One region of the Embleya sp. NPDC050493 genome, then DNA from elsewhere that is predicted to be linked to it. Evidence: riboswitches for the same ligand, from Rfam matches in the RefSeq annotation. Region 1 holds a riboswitch; each other region holds the start of a gene.
What was found. Region 1 has a riboswitch for cyclic di-AMP ahead of ACIBM5_RS08950 (transglycosylase family protein). Riboswitches for the same ligand answer to the same signal wherever they lie in the genome.

Region 1 (6,255 bases):
ACTTCGCCCACCTGGGCCTGCGTACGGACGCGGGCGCACTGTTGTTGTTCGGCGACGACGGCGCGCCGGACGCGGTGCGCCGCGACCTCGCCCGGATGGCCGACCTGTGCGACCGGGCCGGCGCAAGCGAGTGGACCCTGGCCGAGGACGTCGCCGGCGCCGAGGCGCTGCTCACCGCACGCCGCTGTTCGCTGCCCGCGCTGTCCCGACTCGGCTCGCTCACCATCCTGGAGGACGCCACCGTCCCGCGCCCGCGGATCGCCGAGATGGTCGACCGGATCGACGCCATCGCGGACCGACACACGGTCACCATCGCCACCTTCGGCCACGCCGGCGACGGCAATCTGCACCCGACCTGCGTGGTGGCCGACCCGCAGGACACCGAGTCGATCGAGCGTGCCCACGCCGCCTTCGACGACATCTTCCGCACCGCGATCGAACTGGGCGGCACGATCACCGGCGAACACGGCGTCGGCGCCGCCAAGCTGCCCCACCTGCGGGCCCAGCTCGGCGACGAGCAACTGGATCTGCTGCGCCGGATCAAGTCGGCCTTCGATCCCGCCCGCATCCTCAATCCCGGAAAGCTCGGCTCATGACCGGTGTGTTCGATCCCGAGGAACTCTCCCGCTGCATCTCCTGCGGCTTCTGTCTGCCCGCGTGCCCGACCTACGCCGAGACCGGGGACGAGGCGTCCTCGCCGCGCGGCCGGATCAATCTGATGCGCGCCCTGGAGACCGGCCGTCTGGACGCCGACGACCCGACCCTGCTCGAACAATCCTCGGCCTGCCTGGGCTGCCGGGCCTGCGAACCGGTCTGTCCCGCCGGCGTCCCGTACGGCTCGCTGCTCGAACAATGGCGCGAGCACCAGTGGCGCGGCCGGCGCAGGCCGCCGCTCGCCCGGCTGCTGACCGTCGTGGTGAGCATGCCCCCCGTGGTGCGAGTCATGGGATGGGGGCGCTTCGTGCTGCCGGCCGGGAGAGCGAAACACGATCCGGCGAAGTCCGGACGAAGGACCGAGCGGGCCGCGACCGCACCGCCGGCGTCCTCCGCGTCCGGCACCTCCGTGCCCGCGCCCGACCCCGACGCGGGCACGGGTGCCTCGCTCATGCTCGGTTGTTTCGAACGGGCCATGTTCCCCAAGGTCGCCCGCGCCGCACGCACCCTGCTGCCCGGCCTCGCGGTACCCGACGACCAGGGTTGCTGCGGCGCGCTGCACGCGCACAACGGCGAGCTGAAGAAGGGACGCGCGCTCGCCCGCCGGTTGGGCGAGCGGCTGCCCGGCCGGATCGTCACCACCTCCGGCGGCTGCGCCGCGCACCTGGCCGACGTCATCGGCCGTGATCGGGTCGCCGAACTGTCCGAGGCGATCGACCCGGCCACGCTCACCGCGCATGCGCCGGCCGGGCACCGGATCAAGGTCACCCTCCAGGACTCGTGCCACCTGCGCAACGGCCTGAGCGTCTGGCGCGAGCCGCGGGCGTTGCTCGCGCGAGTGGCCGACTTCGTGGAGACCCCGGGCGCCGCCGAATGTTGCGGCGCGGCCGGCACGTACGCCCTGCTGCGGCCGGCCGCGTCCCGACGCATCCTCGACCGCAAGCTCGACGCGATCGAGGCGACCGGCGCCGAGGTCGTGATCGCGGTCAACCCCGGCTGCCTGCGCCAACTGCGCACCGGCCTGCGTCGGCGCGGGTCGCGGGTGCGCGCGATGCACCTCGCCGAGTTCCTCACCGCGTTCCACGCGCCGCCGACCCCCGCGGCCGGCGACCCGATGGCGGGCTGAGGCCAGGGGAGCCGGGGCCCGATGCGGCGCACGCAACTTCATAGGGGGAGCCGCGTGCGCCGTACCAGCTCCCGCCGCCGGCCCGATGCGGCAGGGACGGCAGACACGGCAGGCACCAGGCTCGGCCCAAAGAATCACCGGCCATATAGGGGTAATTCGGACAATACTTTGCCGACGCATGACGCACGTCACATCGTGCATACCGTTCGTCAGGAGCTCGCACACACCGTGAACCGAGTTTCCCGGATTCTCACCCTCTGCGATTCACCGGTAAACATTGAGTGAGCATTTCGGGCACAATGCGTACGGAGATCGGGACTTTAAGTCCCGTTATTCCACCCTTAAGACCCGATTCTTCGGTTTCGGCGAATCGTGATGTTTGGTTCCGCGCCGGGGGTGTGCGTAGCTTGGTGCTTCGCCACACCGGTCCGGTGCTCGGCGAAATGGTCTCCCGGTTCGCCGAATCCTGCCGCCGGAGCGAGGCCACGGTACGAAACCCGAAAGGCAGGAGCGGGGGAACCAAGTGGAATGCCGTCCCGGGCGTCTGTGACACAGACGCCCATGCGGACGGCTTGGGGTGAAGCCGTGCCCGTCCCTCTCATTCGAGGGTCGAACACGGCCGGGCGAGACTCTCCAGCCCGAATCCGACAGCTCACTTCGTAGGCGTGGGAGAAGGAAAAATCTTCGTGCAGTCGTTCATCACCCCTGCCCGCATGCCCAAGAAGACGCGTCTCGCGCTGACCCTCGGCATGGCCGGCGCCATCGTCGCCGCCCCGCTGATCACCGGTATCGCAACCGCCAACGCCGCCTCGGTCTCCACCTGGGACAAGGTCGCCATGGGCGAGAGCTCGGGCAACTGGCACATCAACACCGGCAACGGTTTCTACGGTGGCCTGCAGTTCACCCAGAGCACCTGGAACGAGTTCGGCGGTCAGCAGTACGCCCCGCGCGCCGACCTGGCCACCAAGGACCAGCAGATCGCCATCGCCGAGAAGGTCCTGGCCGTGCAGGGCCCCGGCGCCTGGCCGAACACCTCCGGCCCGGCGGGTCTGACCAAGGGCGGCGCCAAGCCCGCCGTCTCGCCGACCACCAAGTCCTCCGGCTCGGCCAAGACCTCGATCAAGGTCGCCCCCAAGGTCGCCGAGAAGCCGGTCGAGTCCAAGCCGGCGACCGCCCCCGCCCCGAAGATCGAGGTCGTCCCGGCCGCCGCGAAGCCCGCGTCGACCACCACCTCGTACTCCGTGGTCAAGGGTGACACCCTGTCCAAGATCGCCGCCGACAAGGACATCGCCGGTGGTTGGCACAAGCTGTACGCCGACAACCGCTCCGTGATCGGTGGCAACCCCAACCTCATCCAGGTCGGCCAGAAGCTCTCGCTGTCCGGCAAGGCCAAGGCGTCCGCCGCCACCGCCACCGCCGCCGCCAAGGTCGAGGTCGCGCCGAAGGCCGCGCCCAAGACCGAGACCGTCGCCGAGACCAAGCCCTCGGCGTCGGTGAAGGTCGCGCCGAAGACCACGGTCAAGGAGAAGGCCCCGGTCGCCGCCAAGGCGTCCTCCGCCAAGGCCGGCAGCACCGCGGTCAACGCGTCCGGCTACGTCGCCCCGGTGAGCGGCTCGCTGGGCACCGCGTTCGGCGTCGGCGGCAAGATGTGGTCCAGCGGCAGCCACACCGGCCAGGACTTCGTGGCCTCCACCGGCACCCCGGTGAAGGCGATCACCTCGGGCACCGTGGTCAAGGCCGGCAACGGCGGCGCCTACGGCAACGAGATCGTGATCAAGCACGCGGACGGCAAGTACTCGCAGTACGCGCACCTGTCCAGCATCGGCGTGCGCGCCGGTGCCACGGTGAGCACCGGTCAGCAGATCGGCCTCTCCGGTGCGACCGGCAACGTGACCGGCCCGCACCTGCACTTCGAGATCCGCACCACCCCGAACTACGGCAGCGGCATCAACCCCGTCAGCTACCTGCGCGCGCACGGCGTCAACCTCTGATCCGAGCGTCACTCAGGCAGTAACCGCACGGCGACAGCCACTCTGCGGTAGCCGTACCAGGGCCGGGCCCGTCGACCACGCGTCGACGGGCCCGGCCCACGTGCGCGTCCGCACCCCTGCGGACGCCGAGACCCCCGCGGACGCCTGGATCCCCGCGCCCGCCGAAGCCCCGCGGGCCGAGTCGATCAGCCGCGTGCCGGGTACCGCTTGGGCAGCGGCAGTCCGCGTGCGGCCAGCAACTCCCGTGCCCGATCGGGGTAGTCGGTGATCAGCCCGTCCACACCGTCGTCCATCAGCTTGGCCATGGTCGCCGGGTCGTCGATGGTCCACGGCACGACCTTGATGCCCCTCGCATGCGCCTGGGCGACCATCTCCCGGGTCACGTAAGGGCGGTAGTCCGGGTCGGTGACCTTGCCGTTCTGCGGGAAGCCGTGCACGGGTGAGAACGTGGTGGCGCCGAACGAGGCGATCGCGCGCAGCGGATCGCCGCCGAAGTCGTCGATGTCCAGGCCGCCCAGCCAGGGCGAGGCGCCGGGCTTGCCGACCTGGAGGAAGTCGTAGTTGGTCAACGCGACCAGCGGCAGCCGCGGTTCGACCTCTCGCATGCGCTTGAGCGCGCCCCAGTCGAAGCTTTGGATGGTGACCTGGCGCAACAGCCCGGCCCGACGCACCTCGCGCGCCACGGTCTGCACGAACTGCTCGCGCGGCGCGGTCTCCTGCGGCGCGCCCGCCTCGACCTTGGTCTCCACGTTGAGCTTCACGCCGCGCGCGTGCCGGCGCTCGACCAGGTCGAACACCTCGGTGAGCAGCGGCATTCGGGCGCCCGGCGAGGTGGTCTGCGCGGGGAAGCCGGGGAACTGCCGCGACCCGCAGTCCAGGGTGCGGATCTGGGCCAGGCTGAGCGTGTTGACGTACTTGCCGACGTAGGGGAACTCCGGGTCGCCGGCCCGCACCGGTTCGGTGTCGGCACACTTGCGCCCGTCGACCCTGCGGTCGTGGGTGACCACGGCGCGGCCGTCCTCGGTGATCTGCACGTCCAGTTCGAGGGTGGACACGCCCAGGTCCAAGCCCTTGGCGAAGGACGCGAGCGTGCTCTCCACGGTCAGCCCGAGTCCGCCTCGGTGCGCCTGGAGGTCGAAGGACTCGCGGTGGTGACCGCCGTGGCGGTCCGCCGCGGCGGCCGCTCCCGGGGCGGCGACGATGGCGGCCCCGGCCAGGACCGCGGCCGTGACGGTCTTCCATCCGGACATGGACGTCTCCTTCTCGCTCCGGTCGACGACGATCGACCGTCGACGCCCACACCCTGGCCCGCGCGACGTGATGCGCGGGGAGTCGGGCCGTGGCGTTCCGGCGAAGAAGAGACGAAGCGCAGACGAAGTCGCCCACCGGGGCAGCGCCGACCAACCGCCGAAGCGATCCGCCCGAGGACCGAAGTCGAGGCGCCCGCAGGGCCGTTCAGCAGCCCATCGAGGACCCGTTGTCGGTCCAGCCGGGCCGGTGCGCGGCCAGCAGCCGGCCCGACGCGTCGTGCACGACCTGCAGTTCCTCCGCCGAGACGACGGCGAAGAACGCGTCCTCCGCATCACCGAGCAGCCGGGTGCTCTCCGCGACCAACTCCCGCCCCGAGTCGGTGACCTGGACGACGTGCCGGCGCCGATCGTGCGGGTTGCGCCGACGCTCGGCGAAGCCGCGCGCCTCCAGATCGTCGAGCAGGCCGACCAGGACGTTCGGGTCGATCCCGAGCAGCCGACTGACGTCCTGCTGGGACAACGATTCGTAGGCCAACAGGGTCTCCAGCACGTGTACGTGCTTGGCCTTGACCCCCAGCGTGGCCAGCGTCTGATCGGCGAGCGCCAACAGGAGATCGGCCAGCTTGACCAGCCGGTATCCGGTCCGAGCTCCCATCGGCGGCCGCCCCGTGCTCGGTCGGTCCGTCATGGCCACATATTAGCGGTCCTCGATCATATGTCTTCTAGACGAAAGGCGATGCCTATCGTATGTTCCACATACGATCCATCGACTCTACGGAAGGGTTCGGCGATGTTCGCTGCCCTGGCCCGCCTGACCACGGCCCGACCCCGACTGCTGCTGCTCACGGCCCTGCTCCTGCTGATCGGCGCCGGCCTGCTCGGTCGAGGCGTCGGCGACCACCTCCTCGGCGGCGGCGCCGTCGACCCGAACTCGGCCTCCGCCCGCGCGGCGACCGCACTCGACCGCGACTTCCCCGGCAGCCGACCCAACCTGGTCCTCCTGGTCGGCGCCGACCGTCCCCTGGACGCACCCGAAGTCACCACCCAGGCGCGGGAGTTGGCCGCCCGCCTCGCCGCCGAACCGGACGTCGAGGGAGTGCTCTCCCACTGGACCGACGGTGCCCCCATCCTGCGCACCGCCGACGGCCGGCACGGCCTGGTCCTGGCCCACATCCGCGGCGAGGAGACCGCCGCCTCGGACACGTTCGAACGCCTGGCCGCGCACTACCGCGGC
Region 2 (6,255 bases), on a different contig from region 1:
CGAGCAGCAGAAGAAGGCAGTCCTCGACTCGGACGAGCACGAGGGCGACACCACGCGCGGCAACGACCGCAGCTCGCGGGACAAGGCGGAGACGCCGCCGGCGACCAACATCCCCGCGTCCGGCCGGGCCGCGGCCGCGATCGCGTTCGCGCGGGCCCAGATCGGCAAGGCGTACGTGTCGGGCGCCGAGGGGCCCAGCTCCTACGACTGCTCGGGGCTGACCCAGGCGTCGTGGAAGGCCGCGGGCGTCAGGCTGTCCCGGACCACCTGGACCCAGGTCAACGACGGTCCGCGCGTCGCCAAGGGTTCGCTCCAGCCGGGCGACCTGGTGTTCTTCTACTCGGACAACCGGCACGTGGGCCTCTACATCGGCGGCGGCAAGATCATCCACGCCCCGCGTCCCGGCAAGACCGTGACCGAGGCGCCGCTCGACTCGATGCCGTTCTACGCGGCGATTCGACCCGGGTAAATCCACCGGTCGCCCGAAAAACCTCGACGGCGCCCTCCCGCGGATTCGTTCCGCGTGGAGGGCGCCGTCGTGTGTACCGGGTGCGGCGTCGCTCGGACCGCCGACCTGCGTCGCTCGCCCGGGCGGTTCGGCTCGGGCCGGCGGTGGGCGGAGTTGTCGGCGGGGTCTCAGGTCCACATGACCGCGATGGCGATGTTCGCCACGGTCAGCAGTCCGATCGCGACGAGCACCTTGGAGGACACCCGGTCCGCGGCGCGGTTGCCCCAGACCAGCAGCAGGATGGCCAGCAGAATGACCAGCTTGGTGCCGATCTTGGCGTTGTCCACGTCCTCGTCCAGACCCGCCTGGACCACGCCGACCAGGGCCAGGCCGGTGACCAGCATGGTCAGCGCGCCGTGCGTCATCGCGGGCACGATCCGCCCGTCGCCGGTGCGCAGCGCGGACATCTGGGTGAGGAAGCCGCCGAGCAGGGACGCGATACCCACGATGTGCAGGACCAGCAGGATCTGCCGCAGAACGTCCACGTCGTACAACTCCTCGTCGACCGTCGCGCGGCACCGGGAAGCCGCGATTGTTGCCCGGCAGCCTAGCCGGCACGGGTCGATTACTCTCCGGCGGGCTATAAGCGATCAACAGTCGCCAAACCGGTCCAAGATCGACTTTCGGGAATCCAGGCGCCTTATCCCTTGATACACGGAGAAGGAAACGGCGAGATTGGTAAAGGTTTGGCAATGCGAAGGTTGGTGGTGATGATCGTGATACTTCTGTGACTAGTGTTCTGCGACAGGCGATCGGCTCGACGTCGGCCACCCGGTCGACACGATCGCCACCGCCGAATTCGGGGACGCATTTCGGTGACAGTGGGTGACCACAGTCATCGTGATGGGAAGCCGGAACCGGGGACCCTCGCAGTCCCTGGGGTGAATCGGTGCCTCGGCACCGTAGGGCGCCTTCTTCCGCCCGAACCCGTCAGCTAACCCGGTAGGCGGCCGAGGAAGGAGACTCGCCACCAGTGGCGTCCCAACGTCGACCCGGGCAGCACCGCAAGCCCAAGCCGCGCACCGCCGTGCGTACCGCAGCGACCGTGGTCACGGCCGCCGCGACGATGACCGGCGTGATGACCTTTGCCGGCACCGCGAGCGCGGATCCCGCGCAGTCGTTCCAGCAGACCAAGGAACGCGTCAACCGGCTGCACAGTGACGTGATCAAGGCCACCGACGCCGCCAACGGCGTCGAGGAGCAGATCACCAAGCAGCAGGGCACCGCGAACCAGACGCAGGCCCGGATCACCGAGGAACAAACCGCGCTGAACGCTCTGCGTGATCAGATCGGTGTCCTGGCGGCGAACCAGTACCGCAGCGGCGGTCTGCCGCCGTCATTGTCGCTGGCGCTCAGCGGCGACCCCGAGGGCTTCCTGCAGAAGTCGCAGATGATGTCCCAGCTCGACGGTCAGCAGGCCGCCAAGCTGAAGCAGATCGCGGCGCAGGCCCGGGTTCTCCAGCAGGACCGCACCGAGGCCTCCTCGCAGCTGGCCGAGCTGGAGAAGCTGCGGACCGAGCTGAACAAGAACAAGACCGAGATCCAGGCCAAGCTCGCCGAGGCCCAGCGGCTGCTGAACACGCTCACCGAGCAGCAGAAGAAGGAAGTGCTCGACTCCGACGAGCACGTGGGCAATACGGGTAACCCGGGTAATGCGGGCAGCACGGACACGACGCGCGCCGGCAACGACCGCAGCTCGCGGGACAAGCCGGACACACCGCCGCCGGCGACCAATGTCCCCGTGTCCGGTCGGGCGGCGGCCGCGGTCGCGTTCGCGAAGGCCCAGATCGGCAAGCCGTACTCGCCCCGGGCCGTGGGCCCCGACTCCTACGACTGCTCCGGGCTGACCCAGGCGTCGTGGAAGGCCGCGAACGTCAGCCTGACCCGGACCACCTGGACCCAGGTCAACGACGGTCCGCGGATCTCCAAGGACGCGCTCCAGCCGGGCGACCTGGTGTTCTACTACCCGGACAACTCGCACGTGGGCATCTACGTCGGCGGCGGGCAGATCGTGCACGCCCCGCGGCCGGGCAAGAACGTGACCTACGCACCGGTGGGCTCGATGCCGTTCTACGCGGCGGTTCGACCCGGTTAGACCCGTCGGTCGCGCGTAGAGACCTCGCCGGCGCCCTCCCCCGGACCCGTTCCGGGGGAGGACGCCGGCGTTTTTCGTGCTCCGCGTGCGCCGGGGTCAGACCAGTCGCCGGTCGGTCGCCCAGCGGGTCAGCTCGTGCCGGTTGGACAACTGCAACTTGCGTAGTACGGCGGACACATGGGTCTCCACGGTCTTGACCGAGATGACCAGGCGCCGGGCGATCTCCTTGTACGCGTAGCCGCGTGCGATCAGCCGCAGCACCTCGCGCTCGCGCTGGGTGAGTCGATCCAGATCCTCGTCGATCGGTGGCACGTCGGTGGCCGCGAACGCGTCCAGCACGAAGCCCGCCAGGCGCGGCGAGAACACCGCGTCGCCCTCGCCGACCCGGCCGATCGCCCGGATCAGCTCGTCGCCGGTGATCGACTTGGTCACGTAGCCCCGGGCCCCGCCGCGGATCACCCCGATCACGTCCTCGGCGGCGTCCGACACCGACAACGCGAGGAAGCGCACGGCCGGGATCAGCGACGCGCACCGGCGCAGCACCTCGACCCCGCCGCCACCGGGCAGGTGCACGTCCAGGAGCACCACCTCGGGGCGGGTCTCGGTGACCACCGCCACCGCGCTCGCGACGTCGTCGGCCTCGCCGACCACCTCGACCGCCTCGCCGATCTCGGCGCGCACGCCGGTCCGGAACATCCGGTGGTCGTCGACCAGGACCACCCGGGTACGGGCGGCCGTCCCCTCGGGGTACTCCGTGCTGCTCTCGGTGGCGTTCACGTGTTCGTCCTTCCCACAGCGGCCCGGCCGGCGTCGGCGCGGCGCATCTCCAGCTCGACCTCGGTGCCCTCACCGGGTTCGCTGCGGATGTGCGCGGCGCCCCCGTTGCGGCGCATGCGCCCGATCACGGACTCTCGCACACCCAGCCGGTCGGCGGGCACCGTCTCCGGGTCGAAACCGGGTCCGCGGTCGCGCACGAAGACCGTGACCGTGTCCTCGTCGGCCTCGCCGAACACCGCGATCGCCGCTCCGCCCGCGTACTTCGCCGCATTGACCATCGCCTCGCGGGCGGCGGCCACCAGCGCGGCCAGCTTGTCGTCCACCGGGCAATCGCCCACGCACACCACCTCGATCGACACCCCGTGCGCGTCCTCGACCTCGGCCGCGGTCGAGCGCAGCGCGGCGGCGAAGGTGCGGTCCGGCTCCTCGCCGTCGGGGCGGTACAACCACGCGCGCAACTCGCGCTCCTGGGCGCGGGCCAACCGGGCCACCTCGCGCGGGTCCTCGACCTGGCGCTGGATCAGGGTCAGCGTGTGCAGCACCGAGTCGTGCACGTGCGCGGCCACCTCGGCCCGCTCCTGGGCCCGGATCCGGGCCCGGCGCTCGACGCCCAGTTCGCGGGTCTGCCGGAGCAGATACGGGCCGAAGATGACCAGCAGGCCGACCAGGAGCAGCCCGGCCCCGCGCATCGCGGCCAGCGCGTCGCCGATGCCGCCCCGGCCGAACGAGAAGAACACCAGGCCGGCCAGTACCAGCACGGCGCCGACGACGGTGCGCAGCGCGCCGGCCACCCGGCTGCGGCCGTCGAGCGAGAACCACCGGTTGCGCTGCGACTCGTCGGCCTGGCGCCACAAGAGGATCACGCCGGGGCCGGCCACCAGCAGCGGCCAGATCCAGTCGCCGACCTTGGTCCCGCTCGTGGTCGCGCCCACGCCGGTGAGCATGGTCGCCGCGATCAGCACGATGATCATCGCGAGCGCCTGGTGCCGCTCCCGCCCGCGTTCGCGCACGGCCGGGGCCGCCCCGCCCTGCGGTACGAAGACCCAGAACGCCGCGTAGAGCGCGATCCCCATTCCCGCGAAGAAGGCCAGCGCGACGAAGGCGATCCGCAGCAGCAGCACCTCGACGCCGAGGTGTTCGGCGAGGCCGCGCGCGACGCCGCCGGCGAGCCGGTGGGAGGAGGCGCGGCGGAGCCGGGGAGTCGGTGGCGCGGGCCGGACGGGCGCGGCGGGCGGGGGGTAAACGGCGGTCACACGACCGATCGTCACACGCCGGCAAGAGCGTACGCATCAGGGCCCGACCCTGATTCGTCCTCAGGGTCGAACCAGGGGTGCGCCAGGGCGGAGCCCGATGGGAAGCGGGCTCCGCGGGCGCCACGATGGACCCATGAACGACGACACGAAACCCGGTATCTCGGCCGGCGACCGGGCCGGCGGCGCCCCGGGCGGCCCTGCGGGGTCGTCCGCGGCGCCCACGACGACGATTCGCCCCCCACTGCTGCGCAGCACCGAGGACCGGATGGTCTCGGGCGTGTGCGGTGGCCTCGGCGAACACTTCGGCCTCGACCCCGTGATCTTCCGCATCGTGTTCGCGGTGCTCTCGCTCTTCGGCGGGGTGGGCGTACTGGTGTACAGCCTGGGCTGGCTGTTGATCCCGGCCCGCGGGGAGGAGCAGCCGATGTTGCGCCGAATCCTCTCCGGGAAGTTCGACTACGGGGCGTCGGCAGCCACCGTGGTCGCCGTCATGGGGGTCGCCTTGTTCTTCACCTACCTGGACTCGGGCTTCGGCCGGTCCGTCCCGTTGCTGATGATCACCGCCGTGGTGCTGTTCATGGTGTGGTCCGACACGAAGAAGAAGCAGCAGGCCGCCGTCGGCGCGGCCGGGGCCGCGGCGATGGCGGCGGCCCCGGCCCCGGTGGACGTCCGGCCGGACGGCGCGACGGTGCCCGGGCCGCCGATGTGGTGGCAGGTGCCGGGTGCGAGTGCGGGGGCGGCGTCCGGGGGCGAGGATCGGCCCGTGCCGCCACCGGCTCCGCACCGGCCCAGGCGTCCGCGCTCGTACGTGTCCCTGGCCACGCTTTCGGTGGCCACGATGGCGGGCGGTCTGCTGTGGGTGCTCGACCACACCGGCGCCGTGGACGTGACGTTCACCGTCGCGCTCGCGATCCTGCTCGGCATCGTGGGCCTGGGTCTGCTCGCGGGCAGCTGGTTCGGCCGGGCGCGGTTGCTGATCCTGCCCGCGCTCGCCCTCACCGCGATGCTGGCCGCGATCACCGCGATCAGCGTGCCGTTGACCGGTCCGTCGGGCGAGCGCACCTACCGGCCCACCACGGTCGCCGCACTGCCGACCTCGTACCACCTGGGCGTGGGCGCGATGGACATCGACCTGCGCCGGCTCGACCTCGGGCCGGGCGGCAGCGCGACGGTCAAGGCCCGGATCGGCGCCGGACAGATCCAGGTCTGGGTGCCGGACGACGTCACGGTGGTGTTCAAGGGCGGCGTCGACCTCGGTCGGGTGCGCACGCCGACCGGCCGGGACGACGGCTACCGGCCGGAGCGCATCGAGACCACCGCCCCGCGGGTCGGGCCCGGCCGCGGCACGATCACGCTCGACCTGAAGGTCGGCGTCGGCGAGGTCGAGGTGCTGGACGGGGACGACGGGCGGGAGCCTCGATGAGCGCGTCGATCGACACCCCGACGACCCGGCGGACGACCGTGACCCGGATGGAGGGCGAGTCCCGATGAGGCCGAACAGGTACCGCTTCGACCCGATGGCGCTGATCGCGGGCACGGTCTTCGCCGGCATCGCGATCGCCTACCTGCTGCGCGCGTCCGGCACGCTGACGGTGCGCCCCGAGTGGACACTGGCCACCGCG
Region 3 (6,255 bases), on a different contig from region 1:
CGCGAGCACCGCGCGCCCGGTCGGCCCACCCGCGCCCGCGACCGCGATCACCGCACCGTCGAGACCGTTCATCACACCGACTCCTCGTTCACCGTGCTGTTCGCCTCACCCTTGCCGAAACTCGCCGTGCCCGCTCCGCGGGCCCCGCGACGTCGTGCGCGCACCCGCGCCGGAGCCGGGTGCGCCGTACCGGTCACGACGCCGCGGCCGCCCGCTCCGTCGGGTTCTCCGCGAGGCCCTGCACCGGGCTGTCCGCGGTGATTCCCTTGGTCGAGGCGATCACGTCGCGCAGTCGCCGGTTGAGCGCCTCGTAGAACATGCTCAGCGGGAACTCGTCCGGCAGCACCGCATCCACGAGCGCCTTCGGCGGCCCGTCCATCGGCAGCGCACCGGGCCCCTTGGCCCACACCGAACCGGGGTGCGGCGGCACGTACGCGGCGACCAGCGCGTAGCCGGCCAGCCAGTGGCCGACCTTCGAACGATCCACACCCGCGCGGTAGAGCCGGTCCACCTCGTCGTAGAGCCCGAGCACCGCGTCGGTGATCCGGTCCCAGTCCACGGTGAGCCGGTTGTCCGCCCACTCGACCACACCCGCGCGGTGCAGGTAGGCGAACAGCAGCTGCCCGCCCAGGCCGTCGTAGTTGCGCACCCGGCCACCGGTGACCGGGAAGCGGAACAGCCGGTCGAAGATGACCGCGAACTGCACCCGACGCGCGGTCGAGACGCCCTCGGCGGCCAGCGTGACCGCCTCGCGGAACGCGGTCAGGTCGCACCGCAGCTCCTCCAGCGCGTACATCCAGAACGGCATCCGCTGCTTGATCATGAACGGGTCGAACGGCATGGGACCGCGCATGTGGCTGCGGTCGTGGATCAGGTCCCACAACACGAACGCGTCCTGGGCGAGCTGCTGGCTCTCCACCAAGTCCACGGCATCCTGCGGAAGTTCCAGGCCGAGCGTCTGCGATGCGGCGGTTGCCACCCGGCGGAAGCGGGCCGCCTCGCGGTCGCAGAAGATGCCGCCCCACGTGTACGTGGGCACCTCGCGCACGGCCACGGTCTCCGGGAAGAGCACCGCCGAGTCGGTGTCGTAGCCGTCGGTGAAGTCGACGAACGCGATCGGCACGAACATCGCGTTGTCGTAGCGCCCGGCCTCCAGGTCGGCCAGCCACTGGGGCCACACCACGCGCAGCAGCACGGCCTCGACATTGCGGGTCGGGTTGCCGTTCTGGGTGGTCATCGGGAACACCACGAGGTGCTCCAGGCCGTCGCGCCGATCCTGTTCCGGGCGGAACGCGACGAGCGAGTCGAGGAAGTCGGGACGGCCGAAGTCCTCCGCGGACCAACGCCGAAAATCGGCCACGACCGCGTCGAGGTACGCCTCGTCGTGCGGGAACAGCGGAGCGAGCCCGGTGATCGAGGAGGTGATCTCGGCGACCAGCGCCCGGGCGGACGCATGCCCCGATGGCTCGATCGAACCGTCCTTGGCCTGCAACGGACGCAGGTCGGCGACGGATCGTTTGAGTTCGAGCCACAGCGGGTGATCAACGGCGGTACGGACGGCTACGCGGGTCATGTTCGACATGGAACCCTCTCAGGAGAAAGCAGGAACCACGGTCAGGCGAACCTATGTCAAAAGATTTTAACGCCGCAAGGCCCTTTCGAACGCAATCTTATCGTCGTGGGTACGTTTTGCCCGAATAAGTTGAGATTAAGACCTGGATCTCGGTGCCCGAATCGGCACACCCGTGAAATCGAGGACCCGCACCTGCCGGAGGACACGAGATTCGGCCGTCCCGGCCGGCCACGCCCGTGGCCATCGACCGTCGATCCGCCGGTTCCCTACGGTCTGCCGTGCTGAACGGAATGCTGATTCCGCTTGGTGGAACAGTCGGTCCGGCGATGCCCCGGATCCGCCTCCACTCCCACTGCCCGATCCGGCGATCCCGTATGTCTCGGCCCGATGTCCCTGGCCCGATGCCCGCGGCACCATGCGCGCGGCACCATGCCGGCGGCCCGCCGACCGACCCCGGTCCCGCCGCCCCGACGCCGGTCGCGACACGGGCGTAGGCCCCGCCGAAGTACTCGGCGGGGCCTACGTCGTGACGCTGGATCAGATGGCGAGCTGGGTGCCCACGCCGATCACGTTCGGGTTGCCCCCGATGACGCCCGCGTTGGCGGCGTACAGGGCCTTGTAGCCACCCTTGACGCCGAGCTTGGCGGCGACCTCGGACAGCGTGTCACCGGCCTTGACGGTGTAGGTGCCGGAGCCCGACGCCTGCTTGGTCGCGGCCGACTTCGGCGCGTCCTGCTTCGGCTGCACCCGGACCTTCGGCGCGTTGCCGTCGGAGGTCTTCGGCGCGTTCTCGGTCACGGACTCGGCCTTGGGTGCGGCCTTCGGCTCGACCTTGCTCTTGGTCTTGCCGGTGGTCGACGAGTCGGCCGTGGCGGAGGCGTTGCCGCCCTTGCCCAGACCGGCCTTCTGCGAGCAGACCGGCCAGGCGCCCGGACCCTGGCTCGCCAGGACCCGCTCGGCGACCGCGATCTGCTGGTCCTTGGTCGCCTGCGCGGCGCTGGAGGCGTACTGGCTGCCGCCGAACGCGTTCCAGGTGCTCGGGGTGAACTGCAGACCGCCGGAGAAGCCGTTGCCCGTGTTGATGCTCCAGTTGCCGGTGCTCTCACACTGCGCGACCGCGTCCCACGTGGACGAGGACGCGGCGTTCGCGCTGCCCGCCATGCCCACGAGGGGGAGGACGAGACCCGCACCGGCGGCGACGGCGATGCCGGCGCGACGGCCACGAGAGAGCGAGCGAACGGGAGCGGTGATGGCACGGAAGGTCATTGATTACCTCGTCGGGCGCCTGCGAAGTTAGCTGTCGGGTTCGGACGATTGGCCCGGCCTCGCCTGGAACAGGCATGGCTTCACCCCAGACATCGACATGGCCGATGCCGGCACTTACTCGGTTCCCCCGCTCCTGCCGCCAGTCGATATCGACTGCATCCCTCGGGCGGCGGCAGGATTCGGCGTACCGCCCGGGGAGTCCGCTTGTGCGAACAACCACGAAGCTACGCACCGCTCCGCCGGGTTGGCAAACATTTCGGGTGATTTGTGAGGTCCCCCATAGGGAGGAATAACACTGATTTGCCCGATTTGTCGCCATCCCTGCAGGTCACGGTGCCGGCGTCGACGGTGCGCGGCCGCGTGGTCACCCGTGCTTCAGCGACGAGCTATTCCGTCGCGGGCAGCTCCACAGGTACGACTACCCGTTCCTCGTCCCAGAGGAACGTCGCACCGCCGGTCGCGAAATTGGCGACATCGGCCACCGTGGCCCGCCCCTCCGGCGAATCCAGGGTCGCCTCGATACCCGCGCGAGACGGCGCGTACAGGCCGACCACCAGGTAATAGGGCGGCTGCGCGCCGGACGGGTCCGGTTCGCATTTGCCGATGGTCCAGCCGGTGAGCCCGGGCATGGTGCGGGCGAGCGGCACGTGCTTCTCCCAGTAATAGGCGTCGAACGCCGCCGGGTCCTCGGGGTGGCCATACAGCACGGTCAGCTTGTACACGCCGACTCCTCACGGTCGTGTGGTGGATGTGCGTCCTGCCGTTGGTGCCTGTGCGTCCGGCGTGTGGTGCCCGGATGGGTCCGGCGCGGTGCGCTACCGAAGGGCGATGTTCTTGAACGCCCGCGCCTGGTCGGTGATGGCCACCTCGGTGGGCAGCCGTTCCATGCTGGAGGCGCCGAAGAAGCCCACCACGCCGGTGGTGTGGGCCAGCACGTACGCGGCGTCCTCGGGTTCGGCGATCGGCCCGCCGTGGCACAGCACCAGCACGTCGGGGTTCACCTCCGCCGCCGCGTCGCGCATCTGCTGCACCCGCTCCACCGCCTGGTCGAGCGTGACCGCGGTGGTCGCGCCGATGCTGCCCTTGGTGGTCAGGCCCAGGTGCGGGACCAGGATGTCGGCGCCCGCCGCGGCCATCGCGCGGGCCTGCTCGGGGTCGAAGACGTAGGGGGCGGTGAGCAGACCGCGCTCGGCGGCCAGCCGGATCATCTCCACCTCCAGCTCGTAGCCCATCCCGGTCTCCTCCAGGTTCTGCCGGAAGACGCCGTCGAACAGGCCGACCGTGGGGAAGTTCTGCACACCGGCGAAGCCCATCGCGGCGAGCTGGTCCAGGAAGTGCGGCATGATCCGGAACGGATCGGTGCCGCACACGCCCGCCAGGACCGGGGTGCCCTGGACCACCGGCAGCACCTCGCCCGCCATCTCGACCACGATCGCGTTGGCGTCGCCGTAGGGCAGCAGTCCGGCGAGCGAACCCCGACCGGCCATCCGGTAGCGGCCCGAGTTGTAGATGATGATCAGGTCCACGCCGCCGGCCTCGGCGCACTTGGCCGACAGTCCCGTGCCCGCGCCCGCGCCGATCACGACGCCGCCCTGCTCGACCGTCCTGTGCAGTCGGCCCCGCGCCTCGCGTCCGTTCATCTCAGTCCACGCGTCCCTTCGTGATCATCTCGTGCAGTCGATCCGCCGCCGCCGTGGCGAACTTCGGATCATTGATGTCCGTCGCCGCCTCGTGCACCTCGACGGAGCTGCCCGCGAGCCCGGCCCGCAGCTCGTCGAACAGCGCCTTGTCGGCGACGGAATCGTAGAAGGGCGCGCCCTCGACGTCGATCGCCGAGACCCCGTGCAGGGGCAGGTAGAGCGCGGTGGGGCCGGTCGCGGCAACCAGCTTGGCGGCGATCCGCCGGCCCAGTTCGGCGTTCTCCGCGGGGGTGGTGCGCATCAGCGTCACCGTCGGGTTGTGCACGTACAGCCGGCGCTCCTCGAACCGCGCGGGCACGGTGTCGCGCGGGCCGAAGTTGACCATGTCCAGCGCACCGACGCTGACCACCTGTGGCAGCCCCATCCGCCCGGCCGCGGTCAGCCGCTCGGGGCCCGCGCTGAGCACTCCGCCGACCAGGTCGTCCGCCAGCTCGGTGGTGGTCAGGTCGAGGATCCCGGCCAGGAAGCCCGCCTCGGCCAGATTCTCCATCGACGTGCCGCCCGCCCCGGTGGCGTGGAAGACCAGCACCTCGTAGCCGAGTTCGGTCAGCCGCTCGCGCGCGGCGTCCACCGCCGGGGTGGTCACCCCGAACATCGACGCGGCGACCAGCGGGCGGCCCTCGCCGGTCACCCCCGCGACCGCCGCGCGATCCTCGGCGTAACCGCCCGCCATGCCGGCGATGGCATCCGCCGCGTTGCCCAGGATGCGCTCGGAGAGTCGATTGATCCCGGCGATGTCCACGACGCTGTACATCATCGTCACGTCCACCGCGCCGACGTACGGCGACACGTCGCCCGCCGCCATCGTGGAGACCAGCAGCTTGGGCACGCCCACCGGCAGCGCGCGCATCGCGTGGGAGGCGATCGCCGACCCGCCCGAGCCGCCCATCGCGAGCACACCGTCCACCCGGCCCTGCTCGTACAACTCGCGCAGGATGGACGCGGCCCCCTCGGCCATCGCGGTGGTCGCCGCGCCCCGGTCGGCCCGGGTGCGCAGGTCGACCAGATCGGTGCCGGCCGCCGCCGCGACGTCGGCCGCCTGCACGTCGGCCTGGGCCAGCGACTCGCCCAGCACGCCCACGTTCATCAACACCACCTCGGCTCCCCTGGCGCGCAGCCGGTAGGCCAACCACGCGTATTCGGATCCCTTGGTGTCGAGCGTTCCGATCAGTACGACGGTGGGCATCGGTGCCTCCGGTGGGGTCGGTAGGGCTTGCCGGGTTGACGCTTCGGCGGCGAACGGCCGCGCACAGTAACCCAACCGGATGATCATGGCGATTGAAAGCACCGTGCGGTAGGACGGGGGACGAGTTCCGAAGTTTTGGCACGTCACGGAGGTATCGATGGCGGAGGAACCGGACGGACGGGTCGCAATCGTCGCCGGAGCGGGCGACGGCATCGGGCGCGCCTGCGCGCTGGCTCTGGCCCGCACCGGCGCGGATCTGGCGCTGGCCGCGCGACGGCCCGAGCCGTTGCGCCGACTCGCGGACGAGATCCGCGAACTGACGGGCCGTCGGGTGATCGCGGTACCGACCGACCTCGCCGAACAGGCCGCGTGCCGGGCGCTGGTGGACACCGCGGCGGATGAACTCGGTCGGGTGGACGTGGTGGTCAACGTCGCGACCTACAACCCGTCCGGGAGGCTGGAGGACTTGGATCCGGCGGAGTTTCGGCGGGCCTTCGAGATCAACGTGCTCGGCGTACTGGCCGTCTCGC

Region 2: linked by a shared signal. The riboswitch ahead of ACIBM5_RS28455 (NlpC/P60 family protein) and the one ahead of ACIBM5_RS08950 (transglycosylase family protein) in region 1 are both predicted to bind cyclic di-AMP.
Region 3: linked by a shared signal. The riboswitch ahead of ACIBM5_RS15780 (transglycosylase family protein) and the one ahead of ACIBM5_RS08950 (transglycosylase family protein) in region 1 are both predicted to bind cyclic di-AMP.

The regions. Positions count from the first base shown of each region.
Region 1 covers NZ_JBITHP010000003.1:490,664-496,918, reverse strand. Annotated here, with positions in the region: gene ACIBM5_RS08960 (FAD-linked oxidase C-terminal domain-containing protein) at 1-596, shown strand, start outside; gene ACIBM5_RS08955 ((Fe-S)-binding protein) at 593-1,780, shown strand; cyclic di-AMP (ydaO/yuaA leader) riboswitch at 2,228-2,461, shown strand; gene ACIBM5_RS08950 (transglycosylase family protein) at 2,494-3,771, shown strand; gene ACIBM5_RS08945 (glycerophosphodiester phosphodiesterase family protein) at 3,957-5,021, opposite strand; gene ACIBM5_RS08940 (MarR family winged helix-turn-helix transcriptional regulator) at 5,227-5,709, opposite strand; gene ACIBM5_RS08935 (MMPL family transporter) at 5,812-6,255, shown strand, end outside.
Region 2 covers NZ_JBITHP010000016.1:197,527-203,781, forward strand. Annotated here, with positions in the region: gene ACIBM5_RS28445 (NlpC/P60 family protein) at 1-469, shown strand, start outside; gene ACIBM5_RS28450 (hypothetical protein) at 637-993, opposite strand; cyclic di-AMP (ydaO/yuaA leader) riboswitch at 1,292-1,472, shown strand; gene ACIBM5_RS28455 (NlpC/P60 family protein) at 1,482-2,603, shown strand; gene ACIBM5_RS28460 (LuxR C-terminal-related transcriptional regulator) at 2,700-3,380, opposite strand; gene ACIBM5_RS28465 (PspC domain-containing protein) at 3,377-4,633, opposite strand; gene ACIBM5_RS28470 (PspC domain-containing protein) at 4,767-6,056, shown strand; gene ACIBM5_RS28475 (hypothetical protein) at 6,121-6,255, shown strand, end outside.
Region 3 covers NZ_JBITHP010000006.1:369,485-375,739, reverse strand. Annotated here, with positions in the region: gene ACIBM5_RS15790 (SDR family NAD(P)-dependent oxidoreductase) at 1-72, opposite strand, end outside; gene ACIBM5_RS15785 (DUF6421 family protein) at 194-1,582, opposite strand; gene ACIBM5_RS15780 (transglycosylase family protein) at 2,111-2,839, opposite strand; cyclic di-AMP (ydaO/yuaA leader) riboswitch at 2,840-3,031, opposite strand; gene ACIBM5_RS15775 (EthD family reductase) at 3,226-3,561, opposite strand; gene ACIBM5_RS15770 (phosphoenolpyruvate hydrolase family protein) at 3,655-4,479, opposite strand; gene ACIBM5_RS15765 (Tm-1-like ATP-binding domain-containing protein) at 4,481-5,725, opposite strand; gene ACIBM5_RS15760 (SDR family NAD(P)-dependent oxidoreductase) at 5,883-6,255, shown strand, end outside.